Regions from separate parts of the Paenibacillus sp. FSL H8-0261 genome, predicted to be linked through region 3. Evidence: predicted binding sites of a transcription regulator. Region 3 holds the regulator's gene; each other region holds the start of a gene.

Region 1 (8,306 bases), 2.1 Mb from region 3:
ATATAAAATCCATGATTTTTCCTCTTTACTTAATTTCATCTAACAGCCACCTTTTCACCTAGTTCCTTCTGTTATATCACTTAAGCATATGTGGCATGTTAAATGCATGTAAAACTACACTTCATAATTCCAATGGAGAGCTGATCCTCATGTCCTCTCCTGTATTGTCAAACTTTTAAGGACCTCAGCAACCTGTAGAGCATACTTTTTACTCAAACGTGACTTACCAAGATTACTCTTCACAATCTTAATCATTCGGGTATCTCGGCTCTTAGCGAATTTCTCCAGCATGGCAAAGCCCGCTTCAGGTTCACTCGCCACAAATACACTTAAGCTGTATTCAAGCCCCTTAGATAATACACGAAAATGCTCAGCGTCCTCATATTGCACTTCCCCACTACCCATATTTTCCATGATTCGAGTAGCCAACTGAAGACAATAAAGCGTATTCTCTTTCTCTTTTAAAAGAGGAGGATGCGCTAACGCTGCTACAAAAGCTCTTTGTTCAAGCCCGTTCGCACCCTCCTCCCACATGTCGATCAACTGCCTGATAAGGGCAAAACGATCCTCCCCTATACTTTGCAGCGCCATAGCAGACGCTTCACGCATCCTCCATCTGGAGTCGTTCATGGCTGTCTTAATGATGCTCTGAATCATAATTCGCTGCTCTTCTTCAGCGTAGCTGTAATAAGCGCCCAGGGCTCTAACCGCACAAAACGGCAGAAACTCACGGGGATCATTCACCCCAGCTTCTGCCTCTTTAAGATTAGCCCAGGAATTAAGAAACTCCCAGTCTGTCTCTGTTAGTTTAGGATGGGCAAAATGTTTGGCAAAATTGCCTGATAGCTCCAAATTCACTCGTGGTCCGGGAAGATTGCTCTCCTTCATCAGCAAATCTCTAAGCTGTACCCACTGCTCCTTATCGCTTACCCATTGCTGAAACAGCATATCCATCATTTTTTGTCCAGCCATCTCTGGTCCCTCCGGTATTTACCTTTAGATTTGAACAATCCCCTGCATCTCGTATGGATAATCAATCTGCTTTTTTACCGAATTCATCGCTGCTTCTCCAGCCAAGCGTGAAATCAGATATAACCCCAGATCAATGGAAGTGGAAACTCCACCACCTGTAATCACATTACCATCATGCACAATACGGGTCTCCACAACTTCTTCACAGTAAGGTTTTAGTAATTCATAGGCAGATGGATGGGTAGTAGCTTTCTTCCCTCCTAGCAGCCCCGCAGCCCCAAGCAGCAGTGAGCCTGTGCAGACAGATACCTTATAAGGAACATTGTGAGCACCAGCAAGCCACGAGACAAAACCTTCATCATAACGAAGTTTCCGTGTCCCCATCCCTCCAGGTACAAATACCATGTCATACTCCGAAAGCTCTGGCAGCACTTTTCCAGCTTTAACTGTGAAACCTAACTCATCCGTCACTTCCTCCGACGCTGCACATATATCCCAAGACAAATTTTTGCCGATTTCAAATTGCCCCAATCGATAAATAACATCATAGAACCCCGCAAAATCTAAGAACGTAATCCCGTCAAAAAGTATAAAGGCGATTTTCAATTTCGCACTCTCCTCTTATGGCTTGGTTAGGATAATAGGCTCACCTTTAGTCACAATAATCGTATGTTCAAACTGTGCTACCCGGCCATTGTCTACGACACTCAGTGTCCATCCATCCGACTGCTGCTCCACGTAATCTGCTCCAGTAGAAAGGAAGGGCTCAACCGTAATCACCTGTCCCTCTTTTAACACTGTAGTCACTCTTGGATTGTAGAAAGGTAAGATTTCAAAAGGCTTCTCATGCAGTGATTTGCCAATCCCGTGGCTGCACAGATTACGTACCACTCTATAGCCGCGTTTCCGAGCTTCGAGTTCCATCATTCTGCCAATCTCATTGACCTTCATCCCTGCTCTCAGATGATTGATCACGCTCATCATAGTTTCCTCTGCACTCTGGCATAGACGAAGAATGTCATCATTATAAGGTGGTAATTGAAAAGAAACTCCGGCGTCCCCATAATAACCATTCAGTTCAGCAGATACATCAATATTGATCAAATCACCAGCATTAATCACTCTAGGACCAGGAATCCCATGAGCAACCTCTTCATTCACACTGATGCAGGTGCTGCCTGGAAAATTATACGTTATCATCGGGGCTGAAGATGCTCCGAATTCCGCTAGAATTTCAGCTCCAATCTTATCAAGCTCCGCTGTTGTCATACCTGGAGTTACTTTCTTTTTCATCTCGGCGATGGTATGTCCTACTACTTTCCCTATGGCTTTTAGCCCTTCTAAATCTTGTATGGTATCACTCGTCATCTATCACACATTCCTCTCACTTCTGGTATGAATCACTTGTCTAACTTCTGAAATGCACTTCCATTCCACTGAAAAATATCTTCCATCTGTTTACCCGCCACATTATCGTAATAACTTCTCTTGAAGCTATGATCATCCACTTTATCAAGCTTTATCGAATACCCCTTAGGACTGCTGATAAATAAATCAGAGCCGAGTTTGATCCCTAATTCCTCTATAACGTTATTTTTTCTAAGCGTAAATAGCTTGTAGTAGTAACCGTTACTGGATCCGTACTGACCAATCGTAAAATCCGGATCGCCGTCGCCATTATAGTCCTCAAACTGAATTTGAAAAAAATCATTAAATATTATGGGATCCTCAAAATGTTCACTGAGTGGAAAGCTATTCAAAGTTCTCCCTTGATTATCGATAAGAACAAGCCCAAATCTGCCACTCCAATTCCTTCCCATCAACGGACCTGGTATTGTCCAATCCTCACTGTAGGTTCCATCTAAAAGCTGCAGATTCAAGAATCCAGTTCTATTAGTTAAGGGATAGAGATCATTATGTGATATCGTTACTGGCCCTGTAACCTTAACAGAAGACTCCAGCGACTCCGTCTGTTCTATGTTCGCCTGATCTGCTGTTCCATAGATGAGTTGTCTTATTTGATCTGCGTTTTTCACCGGAATAGAGTAGCCCTGACCACCATTCTCAGCTGTAGTAAATACTCCTTTATAACCGGGTTCATCACCTATTGCTATGTAATAATCCTTCGAGTAGCCATCACCATAAACAAGTTCCATTTTAAATTCAGGGGCCCAATCCAGCTCCCCCGATAATTTATTGCTCTTGTTCATAGCCTCCGAAAGCGCCTTAATCAGAGCGGAGTCCTTCAGTATTAGGGTCTCAAAATGTTCGGGTCGATCAACTTGGTTCTGATCACTAGTTGTTACAGGAGTTAAAGACACTCCGGCGATCCACCTTGCATTGATGAAGCCCACCTCATTCTTACACCCGCTTAAAAGAGCAACCAAGAACAAGGGTACAACCCATAGTAATTTCCTAATGCGAACCACCTCCAAGAAAAGAAACATAACCTAATTATAACAGCGTCCATAAATATAAAGAAATCGACTTTCCGAACCATTACAAGCATAAACGCCTTCGGCTTCCCTATAAGGACGGCAAGTGTTTAAGCGAGAAATATAAGGATAATTTATAGCATGGAGCATATAAATTCTTATATTTTTAAAAAAAGACTATAACCTGCTCCTTTAATGAGTGGTTCTAGTCTTATAAAATCAAGTAAATATGTAGTGATATGATCAGACGATTAAGCTTGAATTGCGCTAACCGTCTTAAGCCAAGCCTCTGCAATAAGTGCATGGCCCGCAGGTGATGGATGTACTCCATCCGGAGCCCAATAAGCAGGCTCTGCTTTCACGGATGCCGCAGCAAACAGGCCATCCAACGGAACAAGTAATGCACCATATTCACGTGCCAATTCACGAACAATGTGAATTTTAGGGTCCAAATCCTGGCGCCAAGTTCTACGATCTTCTGGGACAGGCAACACAAATGGCTCGATTAAGACTAAATTAGCAGCCAGCGAATGCTGCGTGCGTTCGATCAGGTCACGATATGCAGCTTCAAATTGTTCAGGCGTTGTTTCTTGACCAGAATCAAAGCGGCGCCAAGTGTCATTTATCCCAATATATATGGACACCCAAGTCGGCTTCAGATTCAGGCAATCCTTCTCCCAGCGTTCCTGCAAATCTACTGCACGGTTGCCGCTAATTCCACGATTATAGAACGTAAGATTCTTCTCAGGATATAAATGCCCCAGACGAGCGGCGACCATCAATGCATAACCTACACCAAGCGATGAAGCATCATCATAATTACGACCCCAATCCGTTATACTGTCGCCTTGAAACAGAATGACATCGTTTTGTCGGAATAACATCACGTAATCCTCCCCTATTTTCCCCTGTTAATATTAGCCAATATAGTATATCAAAAATGAATACTACGTACTAGGACAATCATTAACAATTCATGGTAGAAACCACTAGAGATCAACAAAAAAACCTGCTCAAATTAGAGCAGGTTTTCCAATAATACAATTAATAAGCTAAGCTAAACAATCCTTTAATGTGGGACAAGTAACGAATATTACTTGCTTCCTTCATCAAGGTTGCAGGCAATCCTTTTAGCGGAGTTGAGCTAGCACCAACGATGGCTACACCGTCTTTACGACCTAAGCTCGCAAGCGTACCTGAGTTGATCGGACTAAAGGATTCAAATGATTTATCCTTCAAGTATGCATAAAGATTGTACCCGATCAATTCGCCCATTTGCCAAGCGATTTGTGCAGTTGGTGGATATGGACGACCATCTTCGGCAAAGACAACGGCGCTGTCACCAGCAACGAATACGTCTTTGTGTGATGTGGATTGCAAGAATTCATTTACCGTTGCACGACCACGGTTCACTTCAAGACCGGACTCACCAATCAGTGGATTTCCTTGTACGCCGCCAGTCCATACGAAGGTGTTAGCAATAATTTTTTGACCATCTTTCAAGTCAATGACATTATCCGCTACATTCGTAACAGGTAGTCCTGTCAAGAATTGAACACCACGTTTTTCTAAGCTTGCCACTGCGCGTTCGATCAATGCATCTGGCAATACTGGTAAAATCTTAGGGCCTGCTTCAACCAGCATCAGTTTAATTTCTTTAGGATCCACGCCATATTTCTTAGTGAGTGTTGGCAACACATCAGCGATTTCACCAACAAGTTCAACACCTGTTAAGCCACCGCCACCGATTAGGATGCTTGCATCCGCTGGATTTTTAGACTTCGCATATTCACGGATACGCTCATCAATATGACGATGAATTCTGTTAGCATCTGCTGCCGATTTCAAAACCATACTGTATTGCTCAAGACCTGGAATGCCAAAATAAGCCGTAGTGCTTCCAAGACCCACAACTAAAGCATCGTAGGACAATGTCACACCATCAGATAGTGTAATTTGTTTGTTTTCAACAGAAAAAGAATTCACCTTTGCAATTTTCAGGTCGATATCTTTACCTGCAAAAAGCTTAGCTAATGGCATAGCAACAGCACCTTCTGCAACACTACCCGCTGCAAGACGATGCAATTCTGTAATAATTTGATGTGTAGGATATTGATTAACGACTGTAATTTTAGCTTCGTCCTTCTTCAGGTACTTGCGTACAGTTAAGGCGCTTAGTAGACCACCATAACCTGCTCCTAGAATGACAATATGTTTAGACATGATGTTTCCTCCGTCCTTACGAATGAGATATAAAAAATATTATTTCTGTTGACTGCGTTCGCCGGCAACTTGAAGATAAGCATTTACGAAACGGAAAAGCTTCTGTGCTTGTGGATCTTTCATCATCTTCATAAGACCAAATACACCGATCACATCGCTATTTTCATTCGCACGATCTTGCGCTTCGATCACTGTAGCTGCCATATTCTTCGCCGAATGCACCACTGGTTCAGCAAGTTCTTTAATTGCACTTACCGTATCACTTTTCAAGACTTCATCCGCAGCAACAGTTTGAACAAAGTCATATGACTTTGTGAGCACGCCGACAAGCTCTGTTAATTTTGGCAACTGTTCCACTAAGACAGTTAACGACTCCTGAACTTCAGGCTTCAATAGCTGCTCTAAAACATTCATTTGTTCTTGAGTGACAGCTAATTTTGGTGATTCTTGCTCAGGTTGTGTTTGAGTGATTGTTTCTGACATATCCGAATCTCCTCTGCAAATAAGCTTTGCTGCTTAATAGTAATAAAAAAATAAAAACTTATAACGCCATATTTCTATTATAGCACTTATCAAGTTATAAATGTCACAAAGTTTTTGATTTTTTCTAAAGTTTTGTGATTTTTATTACATTAAAATAAATTAGTCATAATTTTCGATATTTTTTATACATGCATAGATGATTAAATGCTTATTGTGTAAATTTATTCAAATTCATCTCCGCTTTCAATAAAACCTCGACCATTGCTGGATTGTTCTTTAATGGTAGCAATCTAAAATACAGAGAACGAACGAAATTTTTGGTGTTCACACGAGCAACGTACTGGCCACGGCTTCTCGGCCACCCCCCACATTGCTCCAAGTTGCGAATCCAGTCGACAATAGATTGTTGTGGAAGTAAATGATGATCTATCATTGTAGCTACAATCGTAGCGATCCGTTCATCTTCTTCGTCGCTAAATATGTGCTGATCGTTGTAAAGCATCCTTTGGATGACTGCCAAAACCTCTTCCCTTATTGCAGCATCACTCTCCGAGCAGAGTACCAGTTCATCCAAGGCATCTGCGCCATGGGCTGCAGCATGAGCCCAGCCTTCTTCAGGCAAAAATCCTCGTAAATCCTGTTCTTCCTCATAATATCTAATCAGCGCTTCCTTCACATTTGTAAACTCTGCGCTATCTAAAAAAGCCTGTTCCCTATGCCGCTGAAGAATCAGCGCAACGATCAGTACCGAAAACGTTCTTGTGAACACAGCCTGATCTTCTTTGCTGCCAATGTGATAGAACAAATGCTGCTCGTCAAGGAGAATCAAAAGTAGTTCACGAAGCTCCGCATCACTAAACCATTGTTTCTCGTTAATCCATTTGTAGAAGGTGGAATAAATCAAGTCGTCTCGTAGCTTCGGCTGCGGATCTCCTATGTACTCAAGCATCAATTTCACATAATCCCTTAATTGTTCTCCACTTCTAAGCTCGTAATCGTTCTCTTCAATTCTTTGCAAGTCTTTTATCAACTGCTCTCTAGTATCGTTCAACATTCCCACCCTTTCATTAATAAAAGCAATTTAAATTTTTCGTATCCTAATATCCTAATTTACATCCCAATATTTTACAACACAGTAATTATTCTTCGACATTCCAAAGTACTTAGAGAGCTGAATGTAAATGAAGTGAATTTAATCATTGACGAATATAATTAACTGTGTTATTTTGAGTTAGTAACTAATAGTTAGTTCATTTATAAATATCACTTATTTATAATTAACAAGCAAATACATAACATATGGAGGAATAACTCATGAGCGCTTTTACAGATTTGATTGAATCCCGCAGGTCTGCTATGAATTTTGTTGAAGGGGTGAAGATCCCTCAGAATGAACTAGAGGAAATGTTCTCTTACGCCAGATTGGCTCCATCTGCATATAATCTTCAACATGCCAATTATAAAGTGGTTTCTGATGAGAATTTAAAAGAAGAGATTCGTAAAGCGGCTTACGGTCAATATAAAATCCACTCCGCCTCAGCGGTAATAGTGGTACTCGGGGATAAGAATGCTTATCTGAAAGCCCCAGAAATCTTCGGAGGACTTAAAGCTTTAGGGGCTATGAGTCAAGAGGATTATGATGCAGAGATAGAAACGATTAACAATGCATACAAAGGAAATGATGCTTTCCAAAGAGATGAGGCTATTCGGAATGCTTCACTCTCTGCCATGCACTTCATGCTGATTGCCAAAGATAAAGGCTGGGATACCTGCCCGATGATCGGCTTTGATCGGGAAGCAATTCAATCCACTTTAAATCTACCCGATCATATGGTACCTGTTATGCTGATCACTATCGGCAAAGACAAGAAACATAAAATCAGACCACGTGGCTATCGTAAACCGGTCAATGAATTCGTTGAATTTATCTGAGGGTTATTGGAAGATATCGATAGATACAACAAAAGCGTTTCATCCGATATTTGAAGTTCGGATGGAACGCTTTTTTACTAAGGATGTGGAGCTTAAATCTTTCTTCACTACTTAGCATACTGAAGAATTGCAATCGCTGCTCGTTCCCGTCGTTCGGCATTCTCACTAACAAGAGCTTCCTTCAAAATATCGAGCGCCATTGATAATGTCTCTTCATCCACATACACTCGATTATTCACCGCTTGCTCTGAATCAGAAGAA
Region 2 (8,306 bases), 1.7 Mb from region 3:
CGAAGGTATACATTGGGTAGATACACCATTTATCGCCTGTGTTATGGTGATGTGCATGTGTAATCCGATAAATTACAGGATCACGCAGGTTAATGTTCGGTGACGCCATGTCGATTTTGGCGCGAAGAACCTTCTCACCGTCCTTGAATTCGCCTGCACGCATACGCCGGAACAGATCCAAATTCTCTTCGATACTACGATCACGATGCGGACTGTTCTTTCCTGGTTCCGTCAGCGTTCCACGCAATTGACGAATTTCATCCGCACTGAGGTCATCGACATAGGCTTTGCCCTTTGTAATTAATAATTCGGCACGTTTGTACATTTCCTCAAAATAATCAGATGCAAAACGCAGCTCTTCCCATTCATAACCGAGCCACTTTACATCTTCCTGAATCGAGTTTACATATTCCGTATCCTCTTTAGCCGGATTCGTGTCGTCAAATCTTAGGTTAGTCTTGCCACCGAACTCGTCCGCCAGTGTAAAGTTAATCCAGATCGCCTTGGCATGTCCGATATGTAAATAACCGTTCGGCTCCGGCGGAAAGCGTGTGATAACTTCCTTTACTTTACCGGTACGGAGGTCTTCGGTAATAACATTCTTAATAAAATTGGAGGGGGTGCTACGGTTCTCCACAGCTATCAACCTTTCATTCTGTAGTGTTACACTACTTCTTGTATAAACATGTTTCCTACTAATATACCCGTTAACCGTAGATTGTTCAATAAAAGGGGGCACAAGGCACGGATCATTTTTTAGTGTCTTTAGACCTTTTGACTTCTGTCAGGGCGATAGAGTAGCATGATAATCATAAGAAATAATCCATAATCATACATAAGGCCTTGTGCCAAAAAGGAGGCAACCGCTTGTTTAATTATGTCATCGATGAAGAGCTGATGTTAAAGCCGCTAATGCCAGAGCACGCTCGGCACATGTTCGCGTTAGTAGAGCACTCACGGGAACGACTACGACAATGGCTCCCTTGGGTGGATGCCGTTACGGAACAGGCCCACACTCTAAACTTCATCAAAAATGCGGTTAAACAAAGCACTGACAATGGTGCTTTTACCGCTGGACTATGGGTTCGCGGTGAGCTCGCCGGTGTTATTGGGTATCACCAGATTGACTGGCATAACCGATCTGTTGGGATCGGCTACTGGCTGGGTGAAGGATATGAAGGTAAAGGGTATATGACCAGTGCCTGTCGGGTGCTAGTAGACTATGCACTACTGGAAATGGAGCTGCAGCGTGTAGAAATTCGCTGCGCGACCGGAAATGTTTCCAGCCGGGCGATCCCGGAACGGCTTGGTTTTGTCCTTGAGGGTGTAATTAGACAGTCAGAGAAACTGCCTGACGGCTACGTCAACCATGCCGTATACGGTTTATTGCGTAGTGAATGGCAGCTGCTCGGCTAAGTTAGGCTAAGCAAGCAACACATATAAGCTCATAAATAGAAATAAGCCTGGAAGGCACACGCCTCCAGGCTTATTTTGGTTTGTAGATAGTGTTTAACTCTCCGGCAGACCCAGCTGTTTTCGAAACTTGTTCCGCACTACGGCGGAGAGAGTTCCTAGCTCCGCAAGAGCTGCCAGTGCAGCTTCCTCTTGCAGCCCCACTTGCATTAAATGTAGTACATGCGCCACGGACGCATCGCCAGCTCCACTTTCTTTTTTGACAATCGCATCTCCGGTTGAGATCTTTCCTTCACGAAGCACACGCAAGTAAAATCCGCTATATCTAGTGTCCAGCACTTGAGCCGGGAGATCTGCCGGGCCATGCTTTTGTGAGATTTTGAAGCAAGGATAACGTGGCTGGCTGACCTGCAGCACAGTGGTACCTATTTCGTACACATCGCCAATGCACACATCTGTCTCTAATAAGCCGGTAGTTGTTATATTTTCCCCGAAGGCAGAGTATTCCAGTTTCTTCCCAAGCTGCTGCTCCCAGTAGGGATAATGCTCGATGGGGTAGGCACAAACTGCCTTGTCAGGGCCCCCGTGATGTTTCAGATCCGCCTGACCATCTCCGATAAAACCATTAGTATTTAACTGAACTGATCCTTCGACAGGCATTTTATAAATCCCAGTCTCCAAAGGTTTCCCCCGATAATCCACTGTTACCGGCCGCCCCACATTAAGCGAGATGATCTCCATATCCTTCTCCTCCTGTCAGCATGCAGCACATAAAGATTTCATCCACATATCGACCGCCAAGATAAAACTCCTCCCGCAGACGTCCCTCTTCCACAAACCCGCATTTACGATAAAAAGAAAGCGCTGATTCATTACAGGATAATACGCGTAGACGCAGCTTACGAATGGCGTTATCTGCGGCATGTTCCTTAATAGCCTCTATGAGCTGCCGGCCAATACCTAAACGTTGATAATCCGGATGAACAGCAATATTGACCTCGCACACATGCCTGTTACTCTCCATTCGACTAGGGCAGCCAAACCCAACATATCCGCATAGCTTGTCATCCTTTAGTGCTACTAGCTGCGAACCCGGGGGAGCATTCAGTAGATAATCCTCTTGGGAACGCCACAGTAATGGCCCCGGGCTAGTGTTCTCCGTCCAGATCATATGATCCAGATGAATCAGTTCCCGCACGTCTTTAATCTCTGAGAACCTTATTATAAGCCTATCTCTGTTGCTAAGTTTCATAAAGATGTACACCCCTTGCCTTGCACCTCTATAGAATTCACAGTAGATCATTTGAATCCCCTATGCTCAACTCTCAACTATCCTATTGACCGCTCCAATGAATTTCCTCGGCGGTTGATATACGCATGAACGATAAAGAACCCTACGGACAGCAGTGCCATCGCACATGCCAACCATGCGGTAGGCGCTAAGCCTCCACTATCGTATAACCTACCCATTAAGTATGGTCCAATCACCCTACCGACTGCCCCCATGCCTCCACTTAGCCCTAAATAGAAAGGAGCACTGCGACCTGCATGATCCGAAATAAAGGAAGGCATGGCCGGAGATATCAGCATTTCCCCAAGCGTAGCGAGTACCATCCCAAGCACTAGACCTGAATAAGTCGGCATCCATAAAAGAACAGCATACCCACCCAAATAAAATAGAGCACTTACTGTCATTTGCGCCGTTGAGGTAGATGCGAACCAACGTTTAATTACTGTTACGAGTGGCTGAGCTGCAAAAATGAGAATTCCGTTAAGCGTCCAGAGAAAACCATAAGTCTTCTTAGGCCAGCCCTCAGAAATAATGAACGGAGATACCCCTGTATTCCAGATAGAGTTCCCTAATAGTAGGAACATCGAGGCAATACCCATATAAAGATAAATTCGTGTATGCCCCATTAGCTTCCAGGTAGATTGTTTGTCAGGACCAGCCTTCTGGTGTTCTGCGACCTCCTGTGAAGAATCTCCTCCGACTTTCTTGAGATATACAAAAAAGAATACCGCAAATACCGCTGAAGTTACGCCGTTCATCACAAAGCTGAGCATATAAGAAATATCGGCCAAAAAACCACTTAACGCCGTACCCAGTGCTACACCAATATTATTAGCGACATAAATAACATTAAACAGCTCTCCGCGCTGCTTCGTAAAACGAAAGCCGATAAATGCCTGAATCGCAGGTAAGGACAGTGAATTAAAGAGCCCTACCAGTCCCATCGCGACCATAAATAACGTCCAGTTGTTACTTGCTGCCGGCAAAGTGAACAGAGCAAGTGCATTCATGCCCAGCGCTCCAACAATCAGCCGGTTAACGCCTACCTTATGATAGAGTGAGCCCCCGAGTAGTTGACCCACAATTCCTCCAACTGATTGAATAAGAATCACTAATCCGGCATCCGACATGCTGCGTCCAAGCTCATCAAAAACATACATTGTAACCAATGGCCACATCAGTGCACTACCCGTTGCATTAATAAGACTAGCAATTAAAAATATCTTAACTTCTTTAGGATAATTCTGTAAAAACTTCATAAGTAGTGTGCATCCCCTGTAATATATGTGTCATTATTCCATCCAGTATTATCCCAAAACAGGGTTCAGGGCAAGCGGACGCATTGACGTGCTATCGTGATAAAGTCTCAGTATACTTTACCTCTTATTTAGGACTAACTTCTGCCGTAGCTGAGAAAAAAGTAGCACCTTTCACGTCCGCATTCCTCCCTATTTCTATTATCTATTTATATTTTATAGTTGCCGCTGTCGTCCGTAAAGTAGACTAAACAATAATGAAGTGTTTCGTTATTACAAAGTCGGGGTAATAGAGCCTAGAAACACTCCCCCTTTTAAAATTCGCTGTGCATCCGAATTCGTTCCCCCGAGCTCGGATACATCACGGCGGATTTTATTTGTCTATACAGCAAAAAGCACCCCTCAACTATTCTAAGGAGTGCTCTATAAGATAGGTTTAGGCGTGTTTTTTTACACCGCTGCCGGACATGCTGTCCACGGACTGAATAGATGCAGGCTCTTTGCGCAGGTAAGCCATCCAATAAGCTGCCGCAACAAAGATCGCACCGCCCGTCAAGTTTCCTAGCCATACCGGAACAAAATTGTTGAAGTACTCTCCCCATGAAAAATAACCTTCAAAAATAGCTGCCGGAATTAAGAACATGTTGGCTACAACGTGCTGGAAGCCGATAGCTACAAAAGCCATCGTTGGGAACCAGATACCGAGGATTTTGCCACTGAAGTTATCTGCTCCATAGGAGAGCCATACCGCCAAAGCTACAAGCCAGTTACAACCGATACCGGAAACAAATGCCGGCAAGAAGTCTGCCTCAAGCTTATGTCCTGCCATCTCCACTAATTTTTCCAAATACACACCGTCAGAGGTTAAACCAACCACGTGACCGAAAAAGTAAGCTACAAACAAAGCTCCCGCTAGATTGCTCAGGGTAATCAATACGAGATTCTTAACCACTTCCCAGAAGGATATCTTCTTCGCCATAAAAGCAAGTGGCACAGCCATCATATTGCCTGTCAGCAGTTCTCCCCCTGCAAGCAGTACTAGAATCAATCCAACAGGGAAGACAGCTGCCCCAATAAAGTTAGCGATGGATCCCCATTCATGTGGTGCGCCAGCAATGACGCGAATATCCAGTAAAAATCCGAGCGCGATAAACGCTCCTCCCAAAAAGCCCAGAATTAGTACGGTGCTTAAAGGATTATGCGCCTTTTTTATGCCGTTCTCGACCGTGACTGCGGCAATCTGCTGCGGTTTATTATAAGCCATGATTCCTATCCCCTTCATCTATTTACTTAAAATTTGTTCCTTTACGACCATTGTAGCGTGTCATAAAACACATTAACGTGATAATTATCACTTAATGAAAAACTAAGTGAAACTTTTCACTGACATGTCAAATTTAACGAAGCGCATCCATAATTACAATTGTAAGAATAGGCTCCATATTATTTTAAAGGTAAATAGTACCAGCATCAATCACAAAAAACCGGAGCCATATATGGCTCCGGTTTACCCAACTTTATTGTTCACATGCAATTAAATTATACGGTTACTGCCTCTTTGCTTGATACTGATGCCGGTAGCGATTCGAGTCCTACTGTATTCAGGAAGTTCCAAGGCTTGTTGTAATGAGGTTGGAAGAAGAAATCGATAAAGGCAAGCTGATCGATTGTCATTTTATTTTGAATACATACAGATACTGTGTTGATCGATTGCGTCAAATCCGTCTTGGACAAGATTTGCGCTCCGAGAATGCGGCGTGTGGCGCGATCAAATACCACTTTTAATTGCACCTGCTCGAAGGTTGGCATAAATTCTGGACGGTAGTTGTCAATAATCATGGTAGTTTCTACGTCCATTCCTTCAGCCTTAGCCCCTTCTTCAGTAAGACCGGTAGCAGCGATATTATCTTCATAAATCTTAATGCCCGAAGTCCCTTGAGTACCCATATAAGGAATCGTCTCTTTCACTAAGTTACGTGCGACCAAAGTGCCCATCCGTACGGCATTGGTTGCCAGTGGAATATAAGCGTGCTTACCTGTAGGGTTGTAATGAATCGCGCAGCTGTCACCAGCGGCATACACATCCGGGCAACTAGTCTGCATATAATCATTGACCAGAATTGCGCCATTTGGCAGCATATCCACTTGACCTTTTAACAGCTCAGTATTCGGACGGAAGCCGATGCAGAGAATTACAAGATCCGCCTCATGCTCCCCTTCGCTTGTGATAACCTTGGTAACTTTACCACCTTCACCAGCAAAAGAACTTACCTTCTCATTCAGCGCTAATTTAATACCATGATCCTTAAAGGATTGTTCGATCGGCGCAGTAAACTCTGGGTCCAAATATTTATTCAAAATACGATCTTCACCATCAATCAGCGTAACTTGCTTTCCGTTCATTTGGAAGGCTTCCACCAACTCAACGCCGATATATCCAGCGCCTACGACTGTGATTTTATTCGCTTGTTTAGCTTTTTCTATAATGGTATTGGAATGATCATAGTTCTTGCAAAGCAAGACGCCTTCAAGCTCAATCCCTTCGAGCTTCGGTACAATCGGCCATGATCCCGTAGTCATAATCAGCTTATCGTAGGTATCGTCAAACTCCTGTCCGGTTACCAAATTGCGAACACGCAATGTTTTGGACTTCGTATCCACAACGGTCACTTCATGACGCATGTTGGTTTTTACACCAAGTTCAGCAAGCTTCTCAGGGGAAGAATAGAACAGCCCGTGTGGGTCCTTGACCACTCCACCTACGTATAAAGCAATTCCACAAGATAAGAAAGAAATATTATCATTACGCTCATACACCGTAATCTCGGCTTCCGGGTGAAGCTTGGCAGTATTTACAATTGCGGCAGTTCCGGCATGGGTACATCCAATGACAGCTACTTTCATTATTTTCTTCCTCCTTCAAATGGACAACCTGGTTATATATTCGAATTGCTTGACTGACCAAATTAGATATCTGATCACCGATGAGTTAATTGTGATTTATTTCACTTTATAAATTGATTATATTGTGATATTTATCACATTACAAGTCTTTTCGCCTATATTCTCAGATTGTTCACAATTTTAAGCATTTTCCGTCACTGCTGCCGATTGCGACCTCGTTAGCTTTGCCATGGGCGTAGGACATTATGTTCTGCCCACTCAGGATATACTTTCTTATAACGCGCAAAAAAAGGCTTTCCCCTAAACCAACAGGGAAAAGCCTGATCATAAACTGTATCTACACCAAACCGTGAATCACGCCATCCTCATCCATCCATAGTGCCTCAGCAGCTGGCTTAGCCGGTAGGCCTGGCATCGTAACGATATTGCCCGTAATCACTACAGCAAACCCTGCACCGAGCGAAAGGGTAATATCACGGATACCTACCGTGAAACCTTCTGGAGCGCCAAGCAATCTAGGCTGATCTGAGAAGGAATAAGGGGTCTTCGCCATACATACTTGAAGATCATTTAACCCAAGACGCTCAATCACCGCTAGGCTGCGTTTGGCCGCAGGGGAAAAGTTAACCTCCGCACCACGGTAAATTTCGCGAACAATCTTGGTGATTTTGGAAGAGATGTCGAGTTCATTCTCATACAAAGGAGCAAAACGTTCAGTGTCGCTATGGTCCAGAAGTTTCTTTAATTCCGAAGCCAACTCTTGTCCGCCCGCACTACCTTCTGCCCATACCTTGGATATTGCAGCAGGAACGTTCAATCGGCGACAAGCCTCCACAACGTCATTAATCTCTTCTGGGCTATCGCCTTCAAAATGATTAATGGCAACAAGAACAGGTACCCCAAATTTGCCGAGATTCTCTACATGACGCTCCAAATTAGACAATCCAGAGCGCAGCGCCGTCCGGTTCTCCGTTTGGAGCTCATTCTTAGGTACACCACCGTTATATTTCAAGGATTTCACCGTCACTACAAGCACTGCCGCTGAAGGGATTAGACCCGCTTGCCGGCATTTGATATCCATGAATTTCTCTGCACCAAGATCCGCTCCGAAGCCTGCTTCCGTAACCACAACATCTCCCAGCTTGAGTGCATAACGAGTACCGATAACACTACTGCAGCCATGGGCGATATTCGCAAATGGACCACCGTGTACAATAACAGGAGTGCCCTCCAAGGTCTGCACCAGATTAGGCTTAACTGCTTCCTTCAGCAGGGCTGTCATCGCTTCAACTGCCCCTATTTGCTCGGCCGTTACAGGCTGTCCCTCTTGGTCATATCCAATCAAAATACGGTTCAGACGCTTTTTGAGATCACTCAGATTATCGCATAGGCATAATACAGCCATAATCTCAGAAGCTGTTGTAATCTGAAATCCACTTTCC
Region 3 (8,306 bases):
TCCTGTGCGGAGGCAACGCCTTCTTGCAGCACATGCATAGCTTCATTGATAAACAAGCAAATGAGGCGTGATGTTACAAATCCTGGGGATTCATAAATCATTACACCTTTTTTCTCAACAATCTCATCAACAAAGGATTTTGTATCTTCAAAAGTAGCATCTGAAGTTTTCAGACCACGTACGATTTCTACAAGATCCACTTTAGCTACAGGATATATGAAATGCATTCCGATCACGCGTTCCGGATACATCGTAGAACTTGCAAGTTCAGTCAAGCTAAGTGTTGATGTATTGCTGGCAAGAATAATGTGGTTCGGGCATACTTGATCCAATTGATTCAAAATCTTTTTCTTTTCTTCCAAATCCTCAACAATGGTTTCGATAACCATGTCACAAGAGCTGAGCTCCGCGAAATGTGTCACTTTTTGAATGCGGCTAAGAATCAGCTTCTTCTCAGCTTGAGTGATCGCCCATTTCTCCAGTTGCTTATCTAGACTTGTCTCGATCATTTCGTAAGAGTAGTCCAGTTTCTCCGCGGTTTTCTCCACTAGTAATACATCCAGGCCTTTGGCTGCTAACATTTCAGCAATACCTTGTCCCATTGTGCCACCGCCGATGACACCTATTTTTTTGAAATTCATAAAAAAGTCTCCATCCTTTCAGGTATCTATACTTTTGTATTGTACCTTGTCTGTCGCAAAAATTTATAAAGCCCGACATATAATGATATCTTAGCATGCCTGAAAAGTAAAAAAAAATAACCAGCATAAATATTTATGCTGGTAAAAGGACGCTGTCACGAAATTGACATCGAAATTGCTCTCCAGAGAGTACTTCTTCCTTCATTAAAATGTCAAGAGAGTAATCAAATACATTTCGTTGCTTTTCAAGGTGCTCACGAGTGCGTGTCATCAACTCATCCAATATCTTACTATTTTCCTTCATAAGCTCTTCAGTGGTAACCATTTCCAGCTTAGCGATACCCAGCGAAGTTAAACCTGACTTCATCATCGTTTCCACAATATTCAGCGCCTGATCGAAATCACCGCGTGAACCTGTGCTTCGTCCACCATAATACATTTCTTCAGCAGCTGCTCCACCAAGTGCAATCATAATCTGATCTTCGAGATAATCTTTGGTGTACAAATACTGCTCTTGCTGAGGATTATGTCGCACATAACCAAGGGCTTGCCCACGCGGAGTCAGCGTAACCTGACTAACGCTTCCGGGACGTAGGAGCTCTGCCATGATGGCATGTCCCAATTCATGAATGGCGACTCTCTTTTTCTCTTCATGATTTGTTTCTCTATCCGTTTTTTCACCCATCATTACCTTGTCAATCGCCATCGACAGATGCCGCTGCTCAACTTTCGTCAAGTCCTCACGCATCATATAAATCGCAGCCTCATTCATGACACTTTCAAGCTGAGCACCGGAAAAGCCATAGGCTTCTTCAGCGATTTTGTCGAGACTCACCTCTGTATGAAGAGGCTTATTCTTCGCATGCAATTCGAGAATCGATTTGCGGCCCTTTTTGTCAGGCATGTCCACTTGAATATGACGGTCGAAGCGTCCAGGACGTAGCAATGCCGAATCAAGCATTTCTTTCCGGTTTGTTGCAGCTACCAGTAGAATACGCGGAGTTTCGTTATTATAAATACCATCCATCTCAGTCAACAGCTGATTCAAGGTCTGATCATATTCACGCTGCTGGCCGCCTTCACGTTTACCGCCGATTACGTCAATTTCATCAATAAAAATAATGGCACTCTGTTTATTTTCCTTAACAGCACGGTTACGGGCATCCTTGAACAAATCGCGGATCCGGCCGGCCCCGACACCAACATACATTTCTACAAATTCACTGCCTGATGCAGCCACGAATACAGAGTTTGTATAATGGGCAGCTGCTCTGGCCATAAGGGTCTTACCTGTTCCTGGAGGGCCAGTGAGTAGAATCCCTTTCAAAGGACGAATCCCAAATTTACTGATCTCCTCATGCCGGATCAAAAAATCGAGTGCCTCACGAAGCTCTTGCTTCGCATTATCTTGGCCACCTATTTCTTCAAAAGTGAGCTTTGAAGGTCCTTCCTTCTTGCGTTTCTTTCCAGCACCAGCGTTCACCGTAAGCCCGCCACGCAAATGAGCAATTATAAGTAATGCAGTAAGCATTCCAGCTGCTATAACAATCGGGAATATATTAATACCTAAAAAGGCCATGAAAATAAACAGCACAGGAATAAATCCGAGTAAAATTTCTTTAAGGTACTTAGGCATTATTCCATACCCCCAAGGTCGCAGGTTTTCGCGGCAAAATAATAAATTTGCTTTCTTTTCCATTACTCAAGCTTACGTACACATTGTTGTCGTCGATATCAGTAGATGCTATCACATCTTTAAATTCCGTATTTTGCTGTTTCAATCTATCAAGTTCTGTAGGTATAATCGTATATTTACGGCTCTCCATGGCTTCAGCTACAGAGAACATCGCTTTATCCCAGTAATCATCCAATAGTTCACTTGAATTTTGCTCCACATCGAGTTTAAGTTTACGTCCTTCAATCACTGATTTTCCTTCTTTGGATACATACGATACTAGATCACGTAAATTCGTGCCCGGCTGCAAATCAAGTTTCAAAGTGACCTCATCGCGGTTAATACTAATATGTGAAGTATTTACTCCCTCAAATCCGGTTACAATCTTTTGGAGCGGTTCCTGTAAAGCAAACTGACGATACAAAAAGAATCCTCCGAATAATAGCATAGCCGACAGTAGAGACGTTATCAGTACAGGTACAAGACGTAATTTCAAGAAACGTCCTCCTCTCAAAGATGAAAAAATGTAAACAGAATGATCCAAAGTCATAGCTGCTAAGAGCTCATCAGAGCCTGACGTTCTACTAACACTGTTCTAATTACAAACAGTAGTATATCACAGGTGTATATACTATATTGAAAAAAAGTGTGAAGATATTTAAAATTTTATTTTTTAATTCTTTCCATTTTATTAAATTTATTGATTTAATTCGACAAAAAAGGGCTGTTACTCTTAACTAACAGGCCTTTTTTCGCATGAATCTTTAAATCCCAATATATAAAAACTACTCTTATAGTATATCACATTTCGTATACTTATAGTATATCAAATAATATGTCATCGGAACAAAAACAAGCGAACCATAAATGGTCCGCTTGTTTCTCCTATAATGCTTTTGTTTAATTTAACGGCTAGGTAAACTGTAACCTTCACCCATTCGAGCCCCATCTGAGAACCGATAAAATTGATAATAATATCGACCGCTTTGTTTATAAAAAAGCTGCCAAGCATACTCCCCGTTATATACTCCTGGCAACAACCGCTCAATGCTGATGTCCGGAAGATCGGCTTTTATAAGGCTACGTATTTTCGCTTCAGAGGTTCCTTTACTTAGTTCTTCAGCATATACTGCGTCGGTTCCTTCAGCAAACTTCCCGTCTACAGTAAAACGTACCCAAACCATCAACTCGGTCCCGGCTTCATTCTTCCCTGTTAAGACCCAGTACACCGCATTTTCATCCCACACGGATTTCTGCGCTTTGGTTACCTCTGTCAGACCAGCACTGGTTTTAGCGACATCCTTAGCGATATCTCGCTCGTTCCATTGATCTTTCATAATATAAGCATAGAACTGGATAAGTCCGAACAGAAGGAGCAGAATCAGAACTGACCCCAGGAGGATCCATTTTTTCCTTTTCTTCAAGGTACAGCTCCCTTTCTAGTAATATATCTTTTTTGATTATATAACACACCTGTGTGTTTATCCAAAGTTTCATATCCAATTCAATGATCTAATTATCAGAAACACAAAAGGCTGTAACTTTGCAATCGCAGAAAGTCACAGCCTTTCAGTTATTCGTTATGATCTTAGACTACCGTTTAAGCAGTCCATCAAATGATTCTTGTGCCTTACGACGGATTGCTTCCTCATCTAGCGTTACACATTCTCCGTGTTTTACAACCTGTTTACCATTCACCCATACATGCTCAACATCCTTGGCACTGGCAGAGTATACAGCATGAGACAACAGATCTGTGTGTGGTAGCAAATGCGGCTGGTCTATATCAATCGCGATAAAGTCCGCTTTCATGCCAACAGCGAGTCTACCCACATCATTTAAAAAGATAGACTTTGCGCCATACTCTGTAGCTATACGCAGCGCTTCCGGAGCTGGGACAGCCGTCGGATCACCACTTACACCTTTATGGATGAGGGCTGCAAGACGCATCTCTTCAAACATATCCAGGTTATTATTGCTTGCCGCACCATCTGTACCCAGTGACACCTTCACACCAGCCTTTAGAAGATCCGTAACCCGAGCCACTCCACTAGCCAGTTTCAGATTACTTCCTGGGTTATGAGACACGCCTACATCATGACGAGCCAGTATCTCGATCTCTTCATCATTCAAATGAACGCCATGTGCAACAATAGACGGACGTGTGAACATTCCAAGCTTCTCTAAATGCGCTACAGGCCGAAGTCCGTAATCCACCACATTCTGCTCCACTTCGCGTTTGGTCTCGGACATATGGGTATGCATCGGTAAATCCAAATCATGTGCCGCTTGTACAAACTTAACAAAGAAGTCCGGTGGGCAAGTATATGGGGCGTGTGGCGAGATCATCGTCGTAATTCTACCATCAGCCTTACCATGCCAATTTCGTGCAAAAGAAATCGCTTCCGCAAGCTTGTGATTTTGTACTTCCTCTGGGCATAATCCGATTACGCCTCTCATCAGTACGGAACGGATGCCTGATAATTCGACTACCTCTGCTACTCGATCCATATGATCATACATATCCAAGAAGGTTGTAGTACCACCTTTTAGCATTTCCAGTACCGACAAGGAGGTTCCCCAGTATACATCTTCTCCAGTGAATTTCGCTTCCATCGGCCACATCTTCTCTTGAAGCCACACCTGAAGTGCTAAATCATCTCCATAACCACGAAGCAATGACATTGCGGCATGGCCATGTGTGTTTACCAGACCTGGCATAAACAGCAGACGACTGCCATCAACAACTTGCACATCATCTTCCATTAAAGGTTCTTCTTTTCCTATGTAAGTGATCAAATCATCTTCAATAGTCATATATCCGCTCAGAACCGGCTCATCCGTTCCCGGAATAAGAAAACGCCCGCCCTTAATAATCGTTTTACTGCTCTTCATTTCCGCTTTCTTCCTTTCCGTCTTTCAAATAATAAGCAAGGCTTTGCAAATCCGTTGTAAAATCGGCAGCATGAACCCGGATATTCGATGGTGTTTTTAGAATCACTGGTGCAAAATTCAAAATCGCCTCAATGCCAGACTCAATGAGAATATCTGCTACATTCTGCGCTTCTGAATCAGGCACAGTAATTATCCCAATTCGAATACCTTGCTCACGAACCGTCTGACCAAGCTCCTCCATCGGTTGAACGGTAAGAGAGTTGATTTTCCGCCCTACCTTAGGTGCATAGGAGTCAAATATAGCGGTAATCTTCATAGTATCTTTCAGATAAGCATTGTAATTAGATAATGCATGTCCAAGGTTACCAGCACCTACTAAAGCCACATTCAATTGTTGATCCAGCTTCAGAATATGACGGATTTTTTCAATAAGATAAGTTACGTCATACCCGATACCTTTTCTACCAAAGTCTCCAAAATAAGCTAAATCTTTACGAATTTGAGCAGGATTTAAATCAAGTTTTTGTCCTAGTTCTTGTGAGGAAACGGTTAATATTTCACGTTTCTGGAGATCATTCAAGAAACGCAAGTACACAGGAAGTCTGCGAACAACGGCTTCTGATATTTTATCCGATTTCATAATTTACCTCCTAATTTAAGTGATATTCTGTTCAAATCCTATCGAAATATCTGCACCTCGTCTCAAGGAAGAGCGGTATTCTTATACCGCCCTTCCTTGTAGAGTGATTAATAAGATCGATGACGTTCTTTTCAAGAAACGCCTCCGTCTTCCAACCACTCCGCTATACGAGGAACCATTTGATCCGTAAGCATATGCTCCATTTTCGGGCCAGGCAACGAATAGAGGAAATACTTCCCATAGTGAGATTCGATCACCCTTGTGTCATACACAATAACAATACCCCGATCTTGCGCTGTCCGTACCAGCCTCCCAAATCCTTGCTTGAAGCGAATAACCGCCTGAGGAACAGACAACTTCATGAACGGATTCTTTTTCTGGGCTTGTAATAACTCAGACTTCGCTTCCGCTAGGGGGTGGTTTGGCGGTTGAAATGGGAGTCTCACGATGGCCAAGCATGTTAATGCTTCACCTGGAATATCTACACCCTCCCAAAAGCTGCTTGTTCCTAACAGTACAGAAGCTGCACTGTCCTGAAAACGGCGGATCAGCTTGCTACGGCTGCCCCCCTCCACGCCTTGACCTAACACCGTGATCTCTTGTGAGGCTAGAGCCTCTTTCAGAGGATCGTAAACCTGGCGTAGCATCTTGTAAGAAGTAAACAGGACAAGCATCCGCCCACGTGTTGTAATAGCTGCTTCTGCTAGTGACTGTACGAGTGTATCGACAAATCGGGCATCGCCTACACTCCCCTTCACACTTGGGAAATCCCGCGGAATAACTAACAGCGCCTGCTCCCGATACTTAAAGGGAGAAGGCAGGAGTGATGTCATCAGACGCCCCTCTTCCGCAGCTTCATTAAGTCCGAGATTATCAATCATAAACTGGAAAGATTTATCCACAGAGAGTGTCGCCGAAGTTAGTACGATACTTTTCTTCTTGTCGAAAAACAGCTCCTTAAGCTGAGTACTAACATCAACAGGAACGGCATACAGCTGTAGCGATTTACTGCGATAATTTCCATTCGCCTCCAGCCAATATACTACATTCTCATCATTTAATCCCATAAAAAACCGTACTTGCTCACGTATAGAAGCTAAATCCTTAAATAAGCCGCTAATATCGGTAACTAGGCTATCTGAGGAAGATTGACCTTCTTGATCTCGCATCTCATTAAGCATTTTATCACCTTTACGGATAATTTCGCTTAATGTCAGATTCATAGTATTCTCTAAAGCAACCAATTCATCCCAATCTTTCGGTTTACGGGTAGGAAGTAGCCGCATGACTAACTGGCCGGCTTCTCCCGCCGCTGCATCGCTGCGTTCCGGCAAGAGGCTGAATAGTTTATCACTAAGCAGATCCCAGGTTTCTTTTACGGTAAGAAGGTCCGGATAGATTCTATCGATCACTCCGCTCCATTCAGAAGCTTCCTCACTGCCTGATGACTGAAGCATTTGGCGAAGTGTAGGAAGTTGGCCATTTCGACTATCCTTATAAAGACGCGATAGTGTATGTGCCACCGTGAAATGCTTCATATGCATGCCTAAATGCTTGCCAGCCACGTCCTCCAGATGATGGGCCTCATCTATTACAAGATGTTCATAAGCCGGAAGTAGTTGATGCCCAGCCTTAACATCTGCGAAAAGTTTAGAGTGGTTCGTAATGACCACGTCTGCAATACCAGCTTCATGCTTAGCCCGATGATAATAACACTTACGGAACCAGGGACACGAGCGACCCAGACAAGAATCGGTATCGCTTGCCACCGTCTCCCAAAAATCTCCGCCACGTCCACTTAGATTAAGCTCTTCGTCATCTCCTGATTCACTTTGTGTCAGCCAAACGATCATCTGAGCCGCAGTAAGCGCATCTTCCCTCGGACTTATAAAGTCTTTTTTATTAATTTTATGTTCGAACTTACGAAGACACAAATAATGCCCTCTGCCCTTAAAAATTGCAGCTTTAAATGGAAAAGGAACTACCTGCGTTAACAAAGGAATATCACGCTCACGCAATTGATCCTGCAGATTAATAGTATGAGTGCTGACCATGACTTTTTCATTAGTGCGTACGCTTTGGTATATGGCAGGCAATAAATAACCAAGGGATTTACCGGTTCCTGTCCCTGCTTCGATCAATAGATGCTTGTCTTCGGCAAGTGCCGTCATCACCTCATTGATCATAATATCCTGAGCTTCTCGGCTTTCATACTGTGGCAAAGTTTCTTTAAGTCGTTTCGTTACTTCATCCATATAATCTGTAAAAGATAAATTGTGTAGTGGATTTTCAGCATGCTCGTCTCGAGGTGGAGCTAATTCGTTCCAGTCTCCTACAGCAAGCGCTAATTGACGATAGAAAGTCAGATCACCTTCGGGCTGAAGCGTCTCCGCTTCCCGTTCACGCAGCAGACCATCAAAATACCAACCCAGATCACTATCCTCTTCCGTAAACA

The links. The regulator Rex, encoded in region 3, represses fermentation and respiration genes when NADH is low (regulators of the CRP and FNR family bind a similar motif). The targets are predictions, from matches to a motif close to TTGTGAAATATTTCACAA.
Region 1: the regulator Rex is predicted to act here: its motif matches at 6,246-6,263, upstream of MHI27_RS11435 (DUF1641 domain-containing protein).
Region 2: the regulator Rex is predicted to act here: its motif matches at 5,329-5,346, upstream of MHI27_RS29020 (formate/nitrite transporter family protein).

Annotation. Positions count from the first base shown of each region.
Region 1 covers NZ_CP150297.1:2,646,769-2,655,074, reverse strand. Annotated here, with positions in the region: gene MHI27_RS11470 (MFS transporter) at 1-39, opposite strand, end outside; gene MHI27_RS11465 (hypothetical protein) at 148-972, opposite strand; gene MHI27_RS11460 (DJ-1/PfpI family protein) at 997-1,578, opposite strand; gene map (type I methionyl aminopeptidase) at 1,594-2,340, opposite strand; gene MHI27_RS11450 (hypothetical protein) at 2,373-3,293, opposite strand; gene MHI27_RS11445 (SGNH/GDSL hydrolase family protein) at 3,659-4,291, opposite strand; gene MHI27_RS11440 (NAD(P)/FAD-dependent oxidoreductase) at 4,452-5,630, opposite strand; gene MHI27_RS11435 (DUF1641 domain-containing protein) at 5,670-6,113, opposite strand; gene MHI27_RS11430 (DUF2785 domain-containing protein) at 6,322-7,164, opposite strand; gene MHI27_RS11425 (nitroreductase family protein) at 7,428-8,045, shown strand; gene MHI27_RS11420 (hypothetical protein) at 8,153-8,306, opposite strand, start outside.
Region 2 covers NZ_CP150297.1:6,498,438-6,506,743, forward strand. Annotated here, with positions in the region: gene MHI27_RS28995 (glutamine--tRNA ligase/YqeY domain fusion protein) at 1-637, opposite strand, end outside; gene MHI27_RS29000 (GNAT family N-acetyltransferase) at 868-1,416, shown strand; gene MHI27_RS29005 (MOSC domain-containing protein) at 1,510-2,154, opposite strand; gene MHI27_RS29010 (GNAT family N-acetyltransferase) at 2,135-2,665, opposite strand; gene MHI27_RS29015 (MFS transporter) at 2,743-3,963, opposite strand; gene MHI27_RS29020 (formate/nitrite transporter family protein) at 4,397-5,224, opposite strand; gene MHI27_RS29025 (FAD-dependent oxidoreductase) at 5,500-6,864, opposite strand; gene MHI27_RS29030 (formate--tetrahydrofolate ligase) at 7,202-8,306, opposite strand, start outside.
Region 3 covers NZ_CP150297.1:4,786,331-4,794,636, forward strand. Annotated here, with positions in the region: gene MHI27_RS21290 (3-hydroxyacyl-CoA dehydrogenase family protein) at 1-641, opposite strand, end outside; gene MHI27_RS21295 (AAA family ATPase) at 775-2,277, opposite strand; gene MHI27_RS21300 (hypothetical protein) at 2,270-2,812, opposite strand; gene MHI27_RS21305 (DUF5590 domain-containing protein) at 3,222-3,740, opposite strand; gene MHI27_RS21310 (amidohydrolase) at 3,910-5,211, opposite strand; gene MHI27_RS21315 (redox-sensing transcriptional repressor Rex) at 5,198-5,851, opposite strand; gene dinG (ATP-dependent DNA helicase DinG) at 5,983-8,306, opposite strand, start outside.